Regions from separate parts of the Buttiauxella agrestis genome, predicted to be linked through region 2. Evidence: predicted binding sites of a transcription regulator. Region 2 holds the regulator's gene; the other holds the start of a gene.
What was found. Region 2 encodes PurR, which represses purine synthesis genes. Its sites were predicted from a motif close to CANGCAAACGTTTGCNTG; they were not measured.
Positions count from the first base shown of each region.

Region 1 (7,554 bases), 1.5 Mb from region 2:
ATTATTCACTTCCTCGGCGGCATTCACGAACTCTATTTCCCGTATGTGTTGATGAAACCATTGACGCTGATTGCCATGATTGCAGGCGGTATGTCCGGGATTTACACCTTTAACCTTCTGGGTGGTGGCCTTGTCGCAGGGCCGAGTCCGGGTTCTATCTTTGCTTATCTGGCGCTGACACCGCGCGGAGCCTTCTTCGCCACTATCGCTGGGGTCACCGTTGCAACGGTCGTGTCATTTGTTATCACCTCGCTGATCCTGAAAATGGACCGTAGCAAAGAAGTCGAGAAAGAAGACAACTTTGATGAGACAGCCAGCGCCATGAAAGCGATGAAACAGGAAGGCGCGTGGAGTGCTGCACCTGTGAAACTGGTCGCTTTCGTCTGTGATGCAGGAATGGGGTCTAGCGCTATGGGGGCGACAACCTTCCGTAAGCGCCTGCAAAAGCAGGGCATGGAAACAGAAGTAAAACATTACGCGATTGAAAACGTTCCTGAGAATGCAGAAATTATTGTGACTCACGCAAGTCTTGAAGGCCGCGTAAAACTAGTCACTAACAAACCGCTGATACTGATTAATAACTATATCGGTGATCCTAAACTTGACGCGTTATTTAATGAATTAACCGCTAAGGCTAAATAATAAGGATTCTTATGAAAACTAAAGTTGCAGCCATTTATGGTAAGCGGGATGTCCGTATCCGTGAGTTCGAATTACCCGCGATTACCGATGATGAATTATTAGTGAGTGTTATTTCTGACAGCGTTTGTTTATCAACATGGAAAGCCGCGTTACTGGCAAGCGAGCACAAACGTGTACCGGACGATTTAATTAATCATCCGGTTATTACCGGGCATGAATGCGCTGGCGTGATTGTTGAAGTCGGGAATAATCTACGTGATAAATATAAGACAGGTCAGCGTTACGTTCTGCAACCGGCAATGGGTTTGCCAAGCGGGTATTCGGCAGGATACAGCTATGAATATTTCGGTGGTAATGCCACCTATATGATTATTCCTAAGCTGGCGATTGATATGGGTTGTGTTTTGCCTTATAGCGGTTCCTATTTTGCTGCCGCCTCTTTAGCCGAACCGATGTGCTGCATTATTGGTGCCTATAAAGCTAACTACCACACCACGCAATATGTTTATGAACATCGCATGGGAATTAAACCCGGCGGTAACCTGGCATTATTAGCGTGTGCCGGGCCGATGGGCATCGGTGCCATTGATTATGCAATTAACGGAAATATTAAACCGGCTAAAGTCGTTGTGGTAGATATCGATGAAGCCCGACTGGAGCAGGCGCAAAAACTTTTGCCGGTAGAGCTGGCGGCAAAAAATGGCATTGAGCTGGTTTATGTGAACAGCAAAAATCTGGATGATCCGGCTGCTGCGCTGCGAGATATGACAGGGGGCGCAGGTTTCGACGATGTCTTTGTCTACGCCGCCGTGCCTGCGGTTATTGAGCTTGGTGACGATCTGCTGGCGGATGATGGCTGCCTGAACTTCTTTGCCGGGCCAACCGACAAAAACTTTAAAGTGCCGTTCAACTTCTACAACGTTCACTACGGCAGCACGCATATCGTTGGGACTTCAGGCGGTTCCACGGACGACATGCTGGAAGCCATCGAACTTGCCGCCAGCGGGCGATTGCAGCCTTCATTTATGGTCACGCATGTTGGCGGTTTAGATGCGGTGCCTGAAACCGTGTTGAACCTGCCGGATATCCCAGGCGGTAAAAAGCTGATTTACAACGGTGTGACTATGCCACTGACTGCGATCACCGATTTCGCCCGCCTGGGAGAAACCGATCCGTTATTCCGCCGCCTGGCTGAGCTGGTGAGCGAAACTCACGGCGTGTGGAACGAAGCCGCTGAAAAATATTTGTTGGCGCATTTTGGCGTCGATACCGGCATGGAGGCTTAAGCATGAAAACGTTGGCTTATCCTTTTTTCCGCACCACAGAACAGGCCGCGCTGGCTGCCTGGCCCCTGATTGGTTGCGGCGACAAGAATCGTATTGATGGTGTCGCGGTACAGGCCATGCGCGATGCCCTGAATCAAATCGAGATGCAGGGGAAAATCGTCATTGGTGAAGGGGAGATCGACCATGCGCCCATGCTGTATATCGGCGAAATGCTAGGCAACGGGCAGTCTCCAAAAATCGATATTGCGGTTGACCCTATCGAAGGCACACGCATGGTCGCAATGGGGCAAAACAACGCGCTAGCAGTGATGGCCTGCGCGCCCGAAGGTTCACTGCTTCATGCGCCGGATATGTATATGAAGAAGCTGGTCGTCGGCAAAAAGGCGAAAGGGGTGATCAACCTGGCGGCAACGCTTGAAGATAACCTGCGCAATATTGCCAAAGCCCTGGGTAAACCGCTCGAACGGCTGCGAATGGTTACGCTCGATAAGCCGCGCCATCAGGATGCGATAGCGGTAGCCACAAGTCTTGGGGTGAAAGTGATTGCTCTACCAGATGGCGATGTTGCCGCCAGCGTGATGACGTGTTTGATGGAAAACCAGTACGACGTGATGTACAGCATTGGCGGTGCGCCAGAAGGCGTGATTTCAGCCTGCGCGGTGAAAGCGCTGGGGGGCGAAATGCAGATTGAGCTATTAGATTTTTGCCAGGCGAAAGGGGAGTCTCATGCGAATCGCCAGATTGCGGATTCTGAACATCGCCGCTGCGCTGAAATGGGCGTCGAAGTGAACCGCATTTATAGCCTGAATGAAATCGTCCAAAGTGAGGAAGTTTTATTTTCCGCAACCGGTGTGACGGGAGGCGATATTCTGCAAGGTGTGCGTGAAGAAGGTGAGGTAGTACGCACACAAACGCTCTTGATTAATGGTATAGAGCGCACTTGTAATATTATAGACTCCCTACATCACCTTTAATGTACTGAGCTATTGATGACCACGTTGAACGAAGATGATGTGCTTGAGCGGCTGGAAGCGCAAAATTCACTGGCCTCGTTTATGAGTGTCGCTCACGATATTTTGCTTTCAGGAATCAGGCAATTTCTGCCTTCGTTATTTGTTGATAATGATGAAGAGATAGTCGAGTACGCCGTTAAGCCTTTACTTGCCAGAAGCGGGCCGCTTGATGATATCGACGTTGCGCTGCGCTTGATTTACGCCCTGGGGAAAATGGATAAATGGCTGTATGCCGATATTACCTGTTTTAGCCAGTTTTGTGATTTCGTGCAGCACAGCAAAGAAACCATACAGTTTCATGATGATGTTACTTACGATTTCATTGCGAACCTTAATTCAATTACCCAAAACGCAACGCTGTTTAATGCAATTAAAAGCATGAAGTATTCGGACTTCTCTATTTATTCCGAAGTGCGTTATGGGAATCTGGTGAAAACGGCGTTATCTCTGGCAGTGACTTCATTATTGAAGGAGCTAGTCTGGTGAATGTCACATTGATAATAAATGGATTAGAAACTCAAGCCCATTTTAACGACGAAGAAGTCGACGCATTGCATAAGCCGTTGCTTAAGCAATTAGCCGAGAAGCAAAAGCAGTTAAGCCGCCGACTGGTGGTGTTTTTAGCCGCCCCGCCGGGAACCGGAAAATCGACGCTGGTGGCATTTTGGGAATATTTGTCCGCACAAGAACCTGGATTGACTGCCATTCAGGCGTTGCCGATGGATGGATTCCACCACTACAACGATTATCTACAGGCATTCAATCTCAGGCAGCATAAAGGTGCGCCGCAGACCTTTAATGTGCAGAAACTGACGGATGCGTTGCGTGATTTGCATAAGCCCGAAAGCCATTGGCCGCAGTACGATCGTAATTTGCACGATCCGGTGGAAAACGCGATTGCGGTAACAGCGCCGATTGTGGTGGTCGAAGGAAACTGGTTGCTGCTCAATCAGCCAGAATGGCAAGCGCTACGCGAACATTGCGATTACTCAGTCTTCATTTCAGCTGCGCCTGACATGCTCTCAGAGCGCCTGATTGGCAGAAAAGTCCGTGGGGGTTTGACCCGGGAACAAGCCGAAGCCTTTTTCCAGGCGACTGACGGGCCGAATGTATTGCGTGTGCTGGAAAACAGCCAGCCCGCAGACATGCCGTTACGTATGGACGATCAGGGCGGCTATCATCGAAGCTGAAAGGGAACGGGTCTTTAAAACGGCCCGGCCTTTTTATCACGCTTGATTCTCCCTGGTTATTATTCGTCCTTTGCGCATTTGTCGTTGCAGTTATTCCATCAAAAATGTGACCTGCGTCAGAAGATCGGTTGCCTGTACTGGGGTAACGTTCCATTTATTCCGCTTATCGCTTAACATGGCTGAAGCGTTTCAGTCGAATGAATGTTCGACAATTGAGCAAACAATTGCAGTTTCGAGAGTGCGAGGATTCCCCTCAGGCGATAGCTGGATTACTCTGTCAGCCACTTAGTCTCAGGGATTCTGGCAGGAGAGATATGACCGTTCGCATAGCAATTAATGGCTTCGGTCGCATTGGGCGCAACGTGGTACGTGCATTGTACGAATCCGGGCGCCGTGCGGAAATTACCGTCGTGGCAATCAATGAACTGGCTGATGCTGCGGGTATGGCGCATCTGTTGAAATACGACACCAGCCATGGTCGCTTCGCCTGGGACGTGCGTCAGGAACGCAGCCAGTTATGGGTCGGTGATGACACCATCCGTATTTTGCACGAACCGGAAATCGAAAATTTACCGTGGCGTGAACTGGGTGTAGATGTGGTGCTGGATTGTACCGGTGTGTTTGGCTCCCGTGCAGACGGTGAAGCGCATCTGGCAGCCGGGGCCAAAAAAGTCCTCTTCTCCCATCCTGGCGGTAACGACCTCGACGCCACCGTCGTTTACGGTGTGAATCATGAAAGTGTGGTTGCTGAGCATCGCATTGTTTCCAATGCTTCCTGCACCACAAACTGCATTATTCCGATTATCAAATTGCTTGATGATGCCTGGGGTATTGAGTGGGGAACCGTCACCACGATTCATTCCGCCATGCATGATCAACAAGTTATCGACGCCTATCACCCGGACTTGCGCCGCACCCGTGCAGCCAGCCAGTCTATTATTCCTGTTGATACGCGTCTTGCTGCCGGTATCACACGTATTTTCCCGCAATTTGACGACTGTTTTGAAGCAATTGCGGTACGTGTTCCGACCATTAATGTCACGGCAATCGATTTAAGCGTGACGGTGAAAAATGCAGTTAATGCCAATGAAGTCAACAAGTTGCTGCAAAAAGCAGCACGGGATTCATTTCATGGTATAGTTGACTATACGGAATTACCGTTGGTCTCGACTGATTTTAACCACGATCCGCACAGTGCCATTGTTGACGGCACACAAACCCGGGTCAGTGGGCAACATCTGATTAAAACTCTAGTCTGGTGTGATAACGAATGGGGCTTTGCTAACCGAATGCTCGACACGACGTTAGTCATGGCCGCAAGTGGTTTCAGGTAAGGCGCATAAAGCGTCCGCAAAACTTTAAGAATCAACGAGAGGATTCACCATGTCTGTAATTAAGATGACCGATCTGGATCTGGCTGGAAAGCGTGTTCTGATCCGTGCAGATTTGAACGTACCAGTTAAAGAAGGGAAAGTGACATCTGACGCACGTATCCGTGCATCTTTGCCTACTATCGAACTGGCCCTGAAGCAAGGCGCTAAAGTGATGGTAACTTCTCACCTGGGTCGTCCGACTGAAGGCGAGTACAACGAAGAATTCTCTCTGCTGCCGGTTGTTAACTACCTGAAAGACAAATTGTCTGCTCCGGTTCGTCTGGCTAAAGATTACCTCGACGGCGTTGAAGTTGCTGCGGGTGAACTGGTTGTTCTGGAAAACGTTCGCTTCAACAAAGGCGAAAAGAAAGACGACGAAACCCTGTCTAAAAAATACGCTGCACTGTGTGACGTATTCGTAATGGACGCTTTCGGTACTGCGCACCGTGCACAGGCTTCTACTCACGGCGTTGGCAAATTTGCAGACATCGCTTGTGCAGGCCCACTGCTGGCTGAAGAGCTGAGCGCACTGGGTAAAGCACTGAAAGAACCAGCTCGCCCAATGGTTGCTATTGTTGGCGGTTCTAAAGTTTCTACCAAACTGACCGTTCTTGATTCCCTGTCTAAAATCGCTGACCAACTGATTGTTGGCGGTGGCATCGCGAACACCTTCGTTGCTGCTCAAGGCCACAACGTGGGTAAATCCCTGTACGAAGCAGACCTGGTTGACGAAGCTAAACGCCTGCTGACTATCTGTGATATCCCGGTTCCTGCTGACGTGCGCGTTGCGACTGAGTTCTCAGAGACTGCTACTGCAACTCTGAAATCTGTAAACGACGTTAAATCTGACGAGCAGATTCTGGATATCGGTGATGCTTCTGCAGCTCAACTGGCTGAAATCCTGAAGAATGCAAAAACCATTCTGTGGAACGGCCCGGTTGGCGTGTTCGAATTCCCTAACTTCCGCAAAGGGACTGAAATCGTTGCTAATGCAATCGCAGACAGCGAAGCATTCTCTATCGCAGGCGGCGGTGACACTCTGGCAGCAATCGACCTGTTCGGCATTGCTGACAAGATCTCCTACATCTCCACTGGTGGTGGCGCATTCCTCGAATTCGTGGAAGGCAAAGTTCTGCCAGCAGTAGCGATGCTCGAAGAGCGCGCTAAGAAGTAATGATTACGGGCAGGGTTTCCTGCCCGTTTGTTTTTTGCTGCCGCTCAGTCTTAGGTGGCACAAACGTTTTTTCTAACGGCCGACGATACAGGACAACCAAACATGTCTAAGATTTTTGATTTCGTAAAACCTGGTGTAATCACTGGTGATGACGTACAGAAAGTTTTCCAGGTAGCAAAAGAAAACAACTTTGCTCTGCCAGCAGTTAACTGCGTAGGCACCGACTCTATCAACGCCGTACTGGAAACTGCTGCGAAAGTTAAAGCACCAGTCATCGTTCAGTTCTCTAACGGTGGCGCTGCGTTCATCGCGGGTAAAGGCGTGAAAACTGACGTTCCTCAGGGTGCTGCAATCCTGGGCGCAATCTCTGGCGCACACCACGTTCACCAGATGGCTGAACATTACGGCGTGCCAGTTATCCTGCACACCGACCATTGCGCTAAGAAACTGCTGCCATGGATCGACGGCCTGTTGGACGCTGGCGAAAAACACTTCGCGGCAACGGGCAAACCACTGTTCTCTTCCCACATGATCGACCTGTCTGAAGAGTCTCTGGAAGAAAACATCGAGATCAGCTCTAAGTATCTGGCTCGTATGTCCAAAATGGGCATGACTCTGGAAATCGAACTGGGTTGCACCGGCGGCGAAGAAGATGGCGTAGATAACAGCCATATGGACGCATCTGCTCTGTACACTCAGCCAGAAGACGTTGATTACGCTTACACCGAACTGAGCAAAATCAGCCCACGTTTCACCATCGCGGCTTCCTTCGGTAACGTGCACGGTGTGTACAAACCAGGTAACGTGGTTCTGACCCCGACTATCCTGCGCGATTCTCAGGATTATGTTTCTAAGAAACACAACCTGCCGCACAAC
Region 1 is NZ_UIGI01000001.1:776,446-783,999, forward strand. Features, by position in the region: gene DY231_RS03805 (PTS mannitol transporter subunit IIBC) at 1-642, shown strand, start outside; gene DY231_RS03810 (zinc-binding dehydrogenase) at 654-1,928, shown strand; gene glpX (class II fructose-bisphosphatase) at 1,931-2,902, shown strand; gene DY231_RS03820 (MltR family transcriptional regulator) at 2,918-3,427, shown strand; gene DY231_RS03825 (nucleoside/nucleotide kinase family protein) at 3,424-4,131, shown strand; gene epd (erythrose-4-phosphate dehydrogenase) at 4,446-5,465, shown strand; gene pgk (phosphoglycerate kinase) at 5,515-6,678, shown strand; gene fbaA (class II fructose-bisphosphate aldolase) at 6,781-7,554, shown strand, end outside.
Region 1: the regulator PurR is predicted to act here: its motif matches at 4,249-4,266, upstream of epd (erythrose-4-phosphate dehydrogenase).

Region 2 (7,554 bases):
ATTATTTACTCCATTGAAAGTGGGTGCCATTACCGTTCCAAACCGCATTTTTATGGCGCCACTGACCCGACTGCGCAGCATTGTACCGGGTGATATCCCTACGCCTTTGATGGGTGAATATTACCGCCAGCGTGCCAGCTCAGGGCTTATCATCAGCGAAGCGACACAGATTTCTGCGCAAGCGAAAGGTTATGAAGGCGCGCCAGGTTTGCATAGCGATGAGCAAATTGCTGCCTGGAAGAAAATTACCGCGGGCGTTCACGCCGCAGATGGCCGTATTGCTGTGCAACTGTGGCATACCGGTCGCATTTCGCACACCAGCATTCAGCCAGGCCAGCAAGCACCGGTTGCTCCGTCTGCGCTGTCTGCCGGTACCCGCACTTCGCTTCGTGATGAAAACGGCCATGCCATTCGCGTCGATACTTCCATGCCGCGTGCACTTGAGCTGAATGAAATTCCAGGCATCGTGAATGACTTCCGCCAGGCGGTAGGAAACGCACGCGACGCTGGTTTTGATATGGTTGAACTGCACTCTGCGCACGGTTATTTGTTGCACCAGTTCCTCTCGCCATCTTCTAACCATCGCACCGATGAGTACGGCGGTAGCCGTGAAAACCGTGCGCGTCTGGTGCTGGAAGTGGTTGATGCCGTGAGCAAAGAATGGAGCGCCGATCGTATTGGTATTCGTGTCTCTCCTGTCGGTTCATTCCAGAATGTGGACAACGGCCCGGATGAAGAAGCCGATGCGTTGTATCTCATTGAAGAATTGAACAAACGTGGCATCGCCTATCTGCACATGTCCGAGCCTGACTGGGCGGGCGGCAAGCCATACACCGAAGCATTCCGTCAGAAAGTACGCGACTGTTTCAACGGTGTGATCATTGGTGCAGGCGCTTATACCCCGGAAAAAGCCGAAGCATTAATCGAGAAAGGTTTGATTGACGCCGTCGCGTTTGGCCGTGATTACATCGCGAACCCTGATTTGGTTGAGCGCCTGCATCGCAATGCAGAACTCAACGCCCAGCGCCCTGAAACCTTCTACGGCGGTGGCGCTGAGGGTTATACCGATTATCCGACATTATAATCAGAGTCTTCCGTTGATAGCGGCGTTTATTCGCCGCTATACTTACCTCACATTTAGAAATTAACCTTCTAATTCTTCGAGGAATTTATGCGCTTACTTCATACCATGCTGCGTGTCGGCAACCTGCAACGCTCCATCGAGTTTTACACTAACGTACTGGGCATGACCCTGCTGCGTACCAGCGAAAACCCTGAATACAAATACTCTCTGGCCTTCGTGGGTTACGGTCCGGAAACTGAAGAAGCGGTTATTGAGCTGACTTATAACTGGGGCACCGAAAGCTATGATTTGGGCAATGCTTACGGTCACATCGCGCTGAGCGTTGATAATGCAGCCGAAGCTTGCGAACGTATTCGCCAAAACGGTGGCAATGTGACGCGTGAAGCTGGTCCGGTCAAAGGTGGCTCCACCGTTATCGCTTTCGTTGAAGATCCCGACGGCTACAAAATTGAGCTGATCGAAAGTAAAGACGCTGGCAAAGGTCTGGGTCACTAATACCCGAGTAGCGGGCATTTTTGCGCCCGCTACTGCAACCCTTCCTAAAATTTGCCATAATGCGCGCTGCTTTTTCCCCGTATTAAGAGATCCTGATGTCTGACAACACGCAACTGCATAGCCTGTGCGACCGTTTTCGTGGTTTTTATCCGGTAGTCATTGATGTAGAAACAGCCGGCTTTAACGCGAAAACCGATGCTTTACTGGAAGTCGCAGCCATCACTTTAAAGATGGATCAAGACGGCTGGTTATCGCCGGATGAAACCCTGCATTTCCATGTCGATCCGTTTGAGGGTGCAATCCTTCAGCCTGAAGCGCTGGCCTTTAATGGTATCGACCCGCACAACCCGTTGCGTGGTGCCGTCAGCGAATATGATGCGCTGCATGCGATTTTCAAAATGGTGCGTAAAGGCATCAAAGACAGCGGATGCAACCGTGCGATTATGGTCGCCCATAACGCCACATTCGATCACAGCTTTATGATGGCGGCGGCAGAACGCGCGTCGCTCAAACGTAACCCGTTCCATCCGTTTGTCACCTTTGATACCGCCGCGCTAAGCGGACTGGCGTTAGGTCAAACGGTGTTGGCGAAAGCGTGCATCGCCGCGGGCATGCCGTTTGACAGCAGCCAGGCGCACTCTGCTCTGTATGACACCGAGCAAACTGCGCACCTGTTTTGCGAAATCGTCAACCGCTGGAAACGCTTAGGTGGCTGGCCTCTTCCACTCCCGGCCGAACCTGAATCTTAAGCATAAAAAAAGCGACCCAAACCGGTCGCTTTTTTATTAGCACAAACCACATGAGCAAATAATTACTCTGCGTCTGGCTCTTCAGATTTGTGTTTCGCTGCGGTCTCTTTAATCAGAGATTGCAACTCACCACGCTGATACATTTCGATGATGATGTCACAGCCGCCAACCAGCTCGCCATCAACCCACAGTTGCGGGAAAGTCGGCCAGTTTGCGTATTTTGGCAGCTCAGCACGGATGTCTGGATTCTGTAAAATATCAACGTATGCGAAACGCTCGCCACAGGCAGACAGCGCCTGCACAGCCTGGGCAGAGAAACCACAGCTAGGCAGTTTCGGAGAACCTTTCATATACAGAAGAATGGGGTTCTCGGTGATCTGTTGTTGGATTTTTTCAATAGTGCTCATTGCTTGCTTCCTCAAACCAAGTACTGGCATTAGCCTGCCATTGTAGCGATTGACACCCTCTCCAGAAAACACCATTTTTTACAGGGTTTCTCTGTGCTGCGCGATGGAGGGACAACATGCATCAAGAATAACACTTTTCCCGCAGCGGGAAATCAGGAAATAACTATAAGCACGATCAATAAATAGCCTCACAACCATTAGTTTGGTCATTTTTTTTGCGTTCGGTAACGAAACAAGAAGAGGAATCGAAAAAGGTTATTAACTTTATTGCGTCTTATGGATTAGAATCGGCGGGTTTCGCAAAATCATACACGGGCATGATGGTATTTATCATGCATTTATTTTAACCAGGGGAATGTCGAGTGGCGCGGATAACAAAAACATCTATCACGCTCTGTGCTCTGCTATTTACCTTGCCGTATATACCATTGACGCAGGCGTCTGAACACGCTCGTCCCGTGGTCGCGCAAAAGGCGCACGTTGTGAAATCCACAACGAAGAGCACAGAAAAGAGCAGTAAGAGTAAAGAGAAAACCACTACCGCCAGCAAGAAAAGCACCACCACCAAGACCGCAAGCAAGAAAAAAGAAACCGCTGCTGCGAAAAGTAAAACCGCTAAAAACGCCAGCAGTACAAAAACCAAGACTCTTGCCAAAACCGACCGCAAAAAATCCTCTCAGCTTGCAAAAGTCCAGCCTGTTACTTTCACCGAAAAATGCAGTAAACCTCGCAAAGGTTACAAAACGCGTTGTGTGAAAGTTAAAGCAGAGCATCCAACGACTATTGCTCAGGCGCATAAAGTCCGCGTGCAAAAAGCACAAAAAACGGCAATGAATAAATTGATGGGCCAGATTGGCAAACCGTATCGCTGGGGAGGCACGTCGCCAAATACCGGCTTCGATTGCAGCGGTCTGGTTTACTACGCTTACAAAGACCTGGTGAAATTCCGCATTCCGCGCACCGCGAACGAAATGTACCACCTGCGTGATGCTTCTTCAGTAGACCGTGGCGAACTGGAAACAGGCGACCTGGTCTTCTTCCGCACCCGTGGTCGCGGCACCGCTGACCACGTCGGCGTGTATGTCGGAAATGGCAAATTCATCCAGTCCCCTCGCACGGGTCGCGATATTCAAATCACGTCGTTAAGTGAAGATTACTGGCAGCGCCACTATGTGGGTGCCAAACGCGTTATGACCTCAAAAACCATTCGCTAATCCCTCTTCGTAAAACTCGCACTTGCCCTTAAAAGGGCAAGTGCGTTTCTCTTTTGCTTTTCCTTTCAATTTGTTAACCTAAACCCGCACTAAAAGTGTTTGTTTAACAATAGATACCCTAAATAATTTGAGCCTACTATGCGGCCCGAAGAATGACGGGTAATAAGGAGTTTGCAATGTCGTTCGAATTACCTGCACTACCATATGCGAAAGATGCATTAGCCCCGCACATCTCTGCTGAAACGCTGGAATACCATTACGGTAAACACCATCAAACCTACGTCACTAACCTGAACAATCTGGTTAAGGGCACCGCGTTTGAAGGTAAAACTCTGGAAGAGATCGTTCGTACTTCAGAAGGCGGCGTATTCAACAACGCAGCACAGGTGTGGAACCACACTTTCTACTGGAACTGTCTGGCGCCAAACGCAGGTGGCGAACCAACAGGCGCACTGCTGGAAGCCATCAATAAATCTTTTGGTAGCTTTGCTGAATTCAAACAGCAGTTTACCGACGCGGCTATCAAAAACTTCGGCGCGGGTTGGACCTGGCTGGTTAAGCAAGAAGATGGCGCATTAGCTATCGTTTCAACGTCTAACGCGGGCACCCCGCTGACCACTGCGGCAAAACCGCTGTTGACGGTAGACGTTTGGGAACATGCTTACTACATCGACTACCGTAATGCTCGTGCAGGCTACCTTGAGCATTTCTGGGCGCTGGTGAACTGGGAATTTGTTGCGAAGAATCTGGCAGCGTAAAACCTAAAAGATATGGGCCGCGATTGCGGCCCATTTTAATCAGTGCAGTACGGCGGTTAACGCGCCAAATACGATCAGTGCCAGAACAATAACCGTTGTGGTGATTGAAAATTTCAAATCTGTGCTCATCGCTAAACTCCTTTTAATTACCTTACAATCGGTGTGTCAGATTGATTTTCCCACAACCAGAGATAAAAATCCTCCTGGTTTTAACCTGATATCGCTTTTCCCTCTTCCACTTTTCTTCCGGATAGGCCAAAATCCCTCGCTAATTTATTGCGTACCATCAATTCTATGCCCTCCTTCCGTTTTATGTCGCAATCCCGGCATACCCGCAACCCAAACGTTGCCTCAGGAGTCAGTGTACGCAAACGTTTAACATATTAGTTATCAGGAGTTTACGATATGGCCTGGAGTGAAATTTAATGGCGACAATCAAGGACGTGGCGAAGCGCGCAAACGTTTCCACTACAACCGTATCACATGTGATTAACAAAACTCGTTTTGTGGCGGAAGAGACACGCAATGCGGTCTGGGCGGCAATCAAAGAATTGCACTATTCACCCAGTGCCGTCGCACGCAGCCTTAAAGTTAATCACACCAAAACGATTGGTCTGCTTGCCACTTCCAGCGAAGCCCCCTATTTCGCCGAGATCATCGAAGCCGTGGAAAATAGCTGCTTTGAAAAAGGCTACACTCTGATTCTGGGTAATGCGCACAACAACTTTGAAAAACAGCGCGCTTATTTATCAATGATGGCGCAAAAGCGCGTCGATGGCCTGCTGGTGATGTGTTCTGAGTATCCGGAATATCTGCTGACCATGCTCGAAGAATACCGCCATATCCCAATGGTGGTGATGGACTGGGGCGAAGCTCGCGCAGACTTCACCGACTCAGTGGTCGATAACGCGTTCCACGGCGGTTATCTGGCCGGGCGTTATTTGATTGAACGCGGCCACCGTGAAATTGGTGCCATTCCTGGCCAAATGGAACGTAATACCGGCGGTGGTCGTCACGCAGGCTTTATGAAAGCGCTGGAAGAAGCCGGTATCGCCATTCCAGAAAACTGGATTGTTCAGGGTGACTTTGAGCCAGAGTCTGGCTACCGCGCGATGCAGCAGATCCTCGGCCAGTCTCATCGTCCAACGGCAGTATTCTGTGGCGGCGATATTATGGCGATGGGCGCGATTTGTGCCGCTGATGAGATGGGTCTGCGTGTGCCGCAGGATGTCTCCGTTATTGGTTACGACAATGTGCGCAATGCGCGTTTCTTCTCGCCTGCCCTGACCACCATTCACCAGCCGAAAGATTCGCTGGGTGAAACGGCGTTTAACATGCTGCTGGACCGTATCGTCAACAAACGCGAAGAGTCGCAATCAATTGAAGTGCATCCGCGCCTGATTGAACGCCGCTCCGTAGCCGACGGTCCGTTCCGCGATTATCGCCGCTAAAATATCGTAGGCCGTACAGCAGCGTCATCCGACAGTTCTGACGTAAATGGTGGATGACGCCTACGGCTTATCCACCCTACGAACTGCCCGATTTATAATGGCTCCTGCAACCACTCCTGATTCATCGTTTCGCTATCTCCCAGATAATCTAGTAACCAGGCTAGCGCGGGTGACGCATCATTTTGCTTCCACGTCAGGCAACACGCGGCATCCGGGAATGGGTTATCCAACGTCAGCTCGCACCATTTACCAGAATCTACCCACGGTCTGGCGATATGCAATGGCACCATACCGATACACAAACCTGCACTCAGGCAATCGGAACCCGATTCCCAATCCGGTACCACTACGCGCCGCTGGTTATCCAGCAGCCAGGTAATACGTTTGGGTAAAGAACGCGAAGTATCTTCCAGAACCAGCGACGGCCAGGCTCGCAAGTCGTCATCACTCAATGTGCCGCCTTGTATCGCCAGGGGATGATTCGCTGCCACCACGCAACGCCAGCTCAGTGTCCCCATGTCCCGGAAGGCAAAACGCCCACCGACAGGAATAGCCTGAGTGGCGCCAATCGCAACTTCAACGCGCCCATCCGCCAGTGCGTCCCACACGCCGTTAAAAACTTCCTGAAAAATATGCAGCTCGATATCCGGGAAATGACGGTAGAAATCCAACACCAGCTGGCGCGTGCGCTCCGGTTTTACAATATTATCGACCGCAATCGCCAGGTGTCCGCGCCATCCATTTGCGATCTGCTGGCACTGTTGCCGTGTCGTCATCATTTTTTTGATAACAGAGCGCCCTTCCTTCAAAAAAAAGACGCCTGCGGGGGTTAATTCCACGTCACGGTGACGGCGTTCAAACAGCGGCACAGCTAACCACTCTTCCAGTTGCCGTACCGTATAGCTGATGGCAGACGGAACGCGGTGCAACTCCTGTGCAGCACCACTGAAGCTGCCATTGCGCGCCACCGCATCTATCACTTCCAGCGAATATTCTGACCACATTTTTCTGCTCACAAATTTTTTGAACGCAATAGACAAATATTAGCGTTTCACAAGCGTAATTGCACTCCGTACACTCTCGCGGCAATCAACCTGCAAGATAAATCAAGAGAAAAACATGCAACCATCAAAAGGATTTCTTATCTGGCTGGCCGGATTAAGTGTGCTGGGGTTCCTCGCCACAGACATGTATCTGCCAGCTTTCGCGGCTATTCAGCAAGATTTACAGACCGATGCTTCCGCGGTGAGCGCAAGCCTGAGTTTGTTCCTCGCCGGATTTGCGTTCGCCCAGTTAATGTGGGGGCCGCTGTCTGACCATTTCGGCCGCAAACCTGTGTTACTGGCCGGGTTGAGCCTGTTTGCCGTCGGTTGTATCGGCATGTTGTGGGTCGAAA
Region 2 is NZ_UIGI01000001.1:2,259,712-2,267,265, reverse strand. Features, by position in the region: gene DY231_RS10945 (alkene reductase) at 1-1,084, shown strand, start outside; gene gloA (lactoylglutathione lyase) at 1,172-1,579, shown strand; gene rnt (ribonuclease T) at 1,675-2,328, shown strand; gene DY231_RS10930 (Grx4 family monothiol glutaredoxin) at 2,391-2,735, opposite strand; gene DY231_RS10925 (C40 family peptidase) at 3,098-3,949, shown strand; gene sodB (superoxide dismutase [Fe]) at 4,126-4,707, shown strand; gene cydH (cytochrome bd-I oxidase subunit CydH) at 4,747-4,836, opposite strand; gene purR (HTH-type transcriptional repressor PurR) at 5,133-6,158, shown strand; gene punR (DNA-binding transcriptional activator PunR) at 6,251-7,162, opposite strand; gene punC (purine nucleoside transporter PunC) at 7,278-7,554, shown strand, end outside.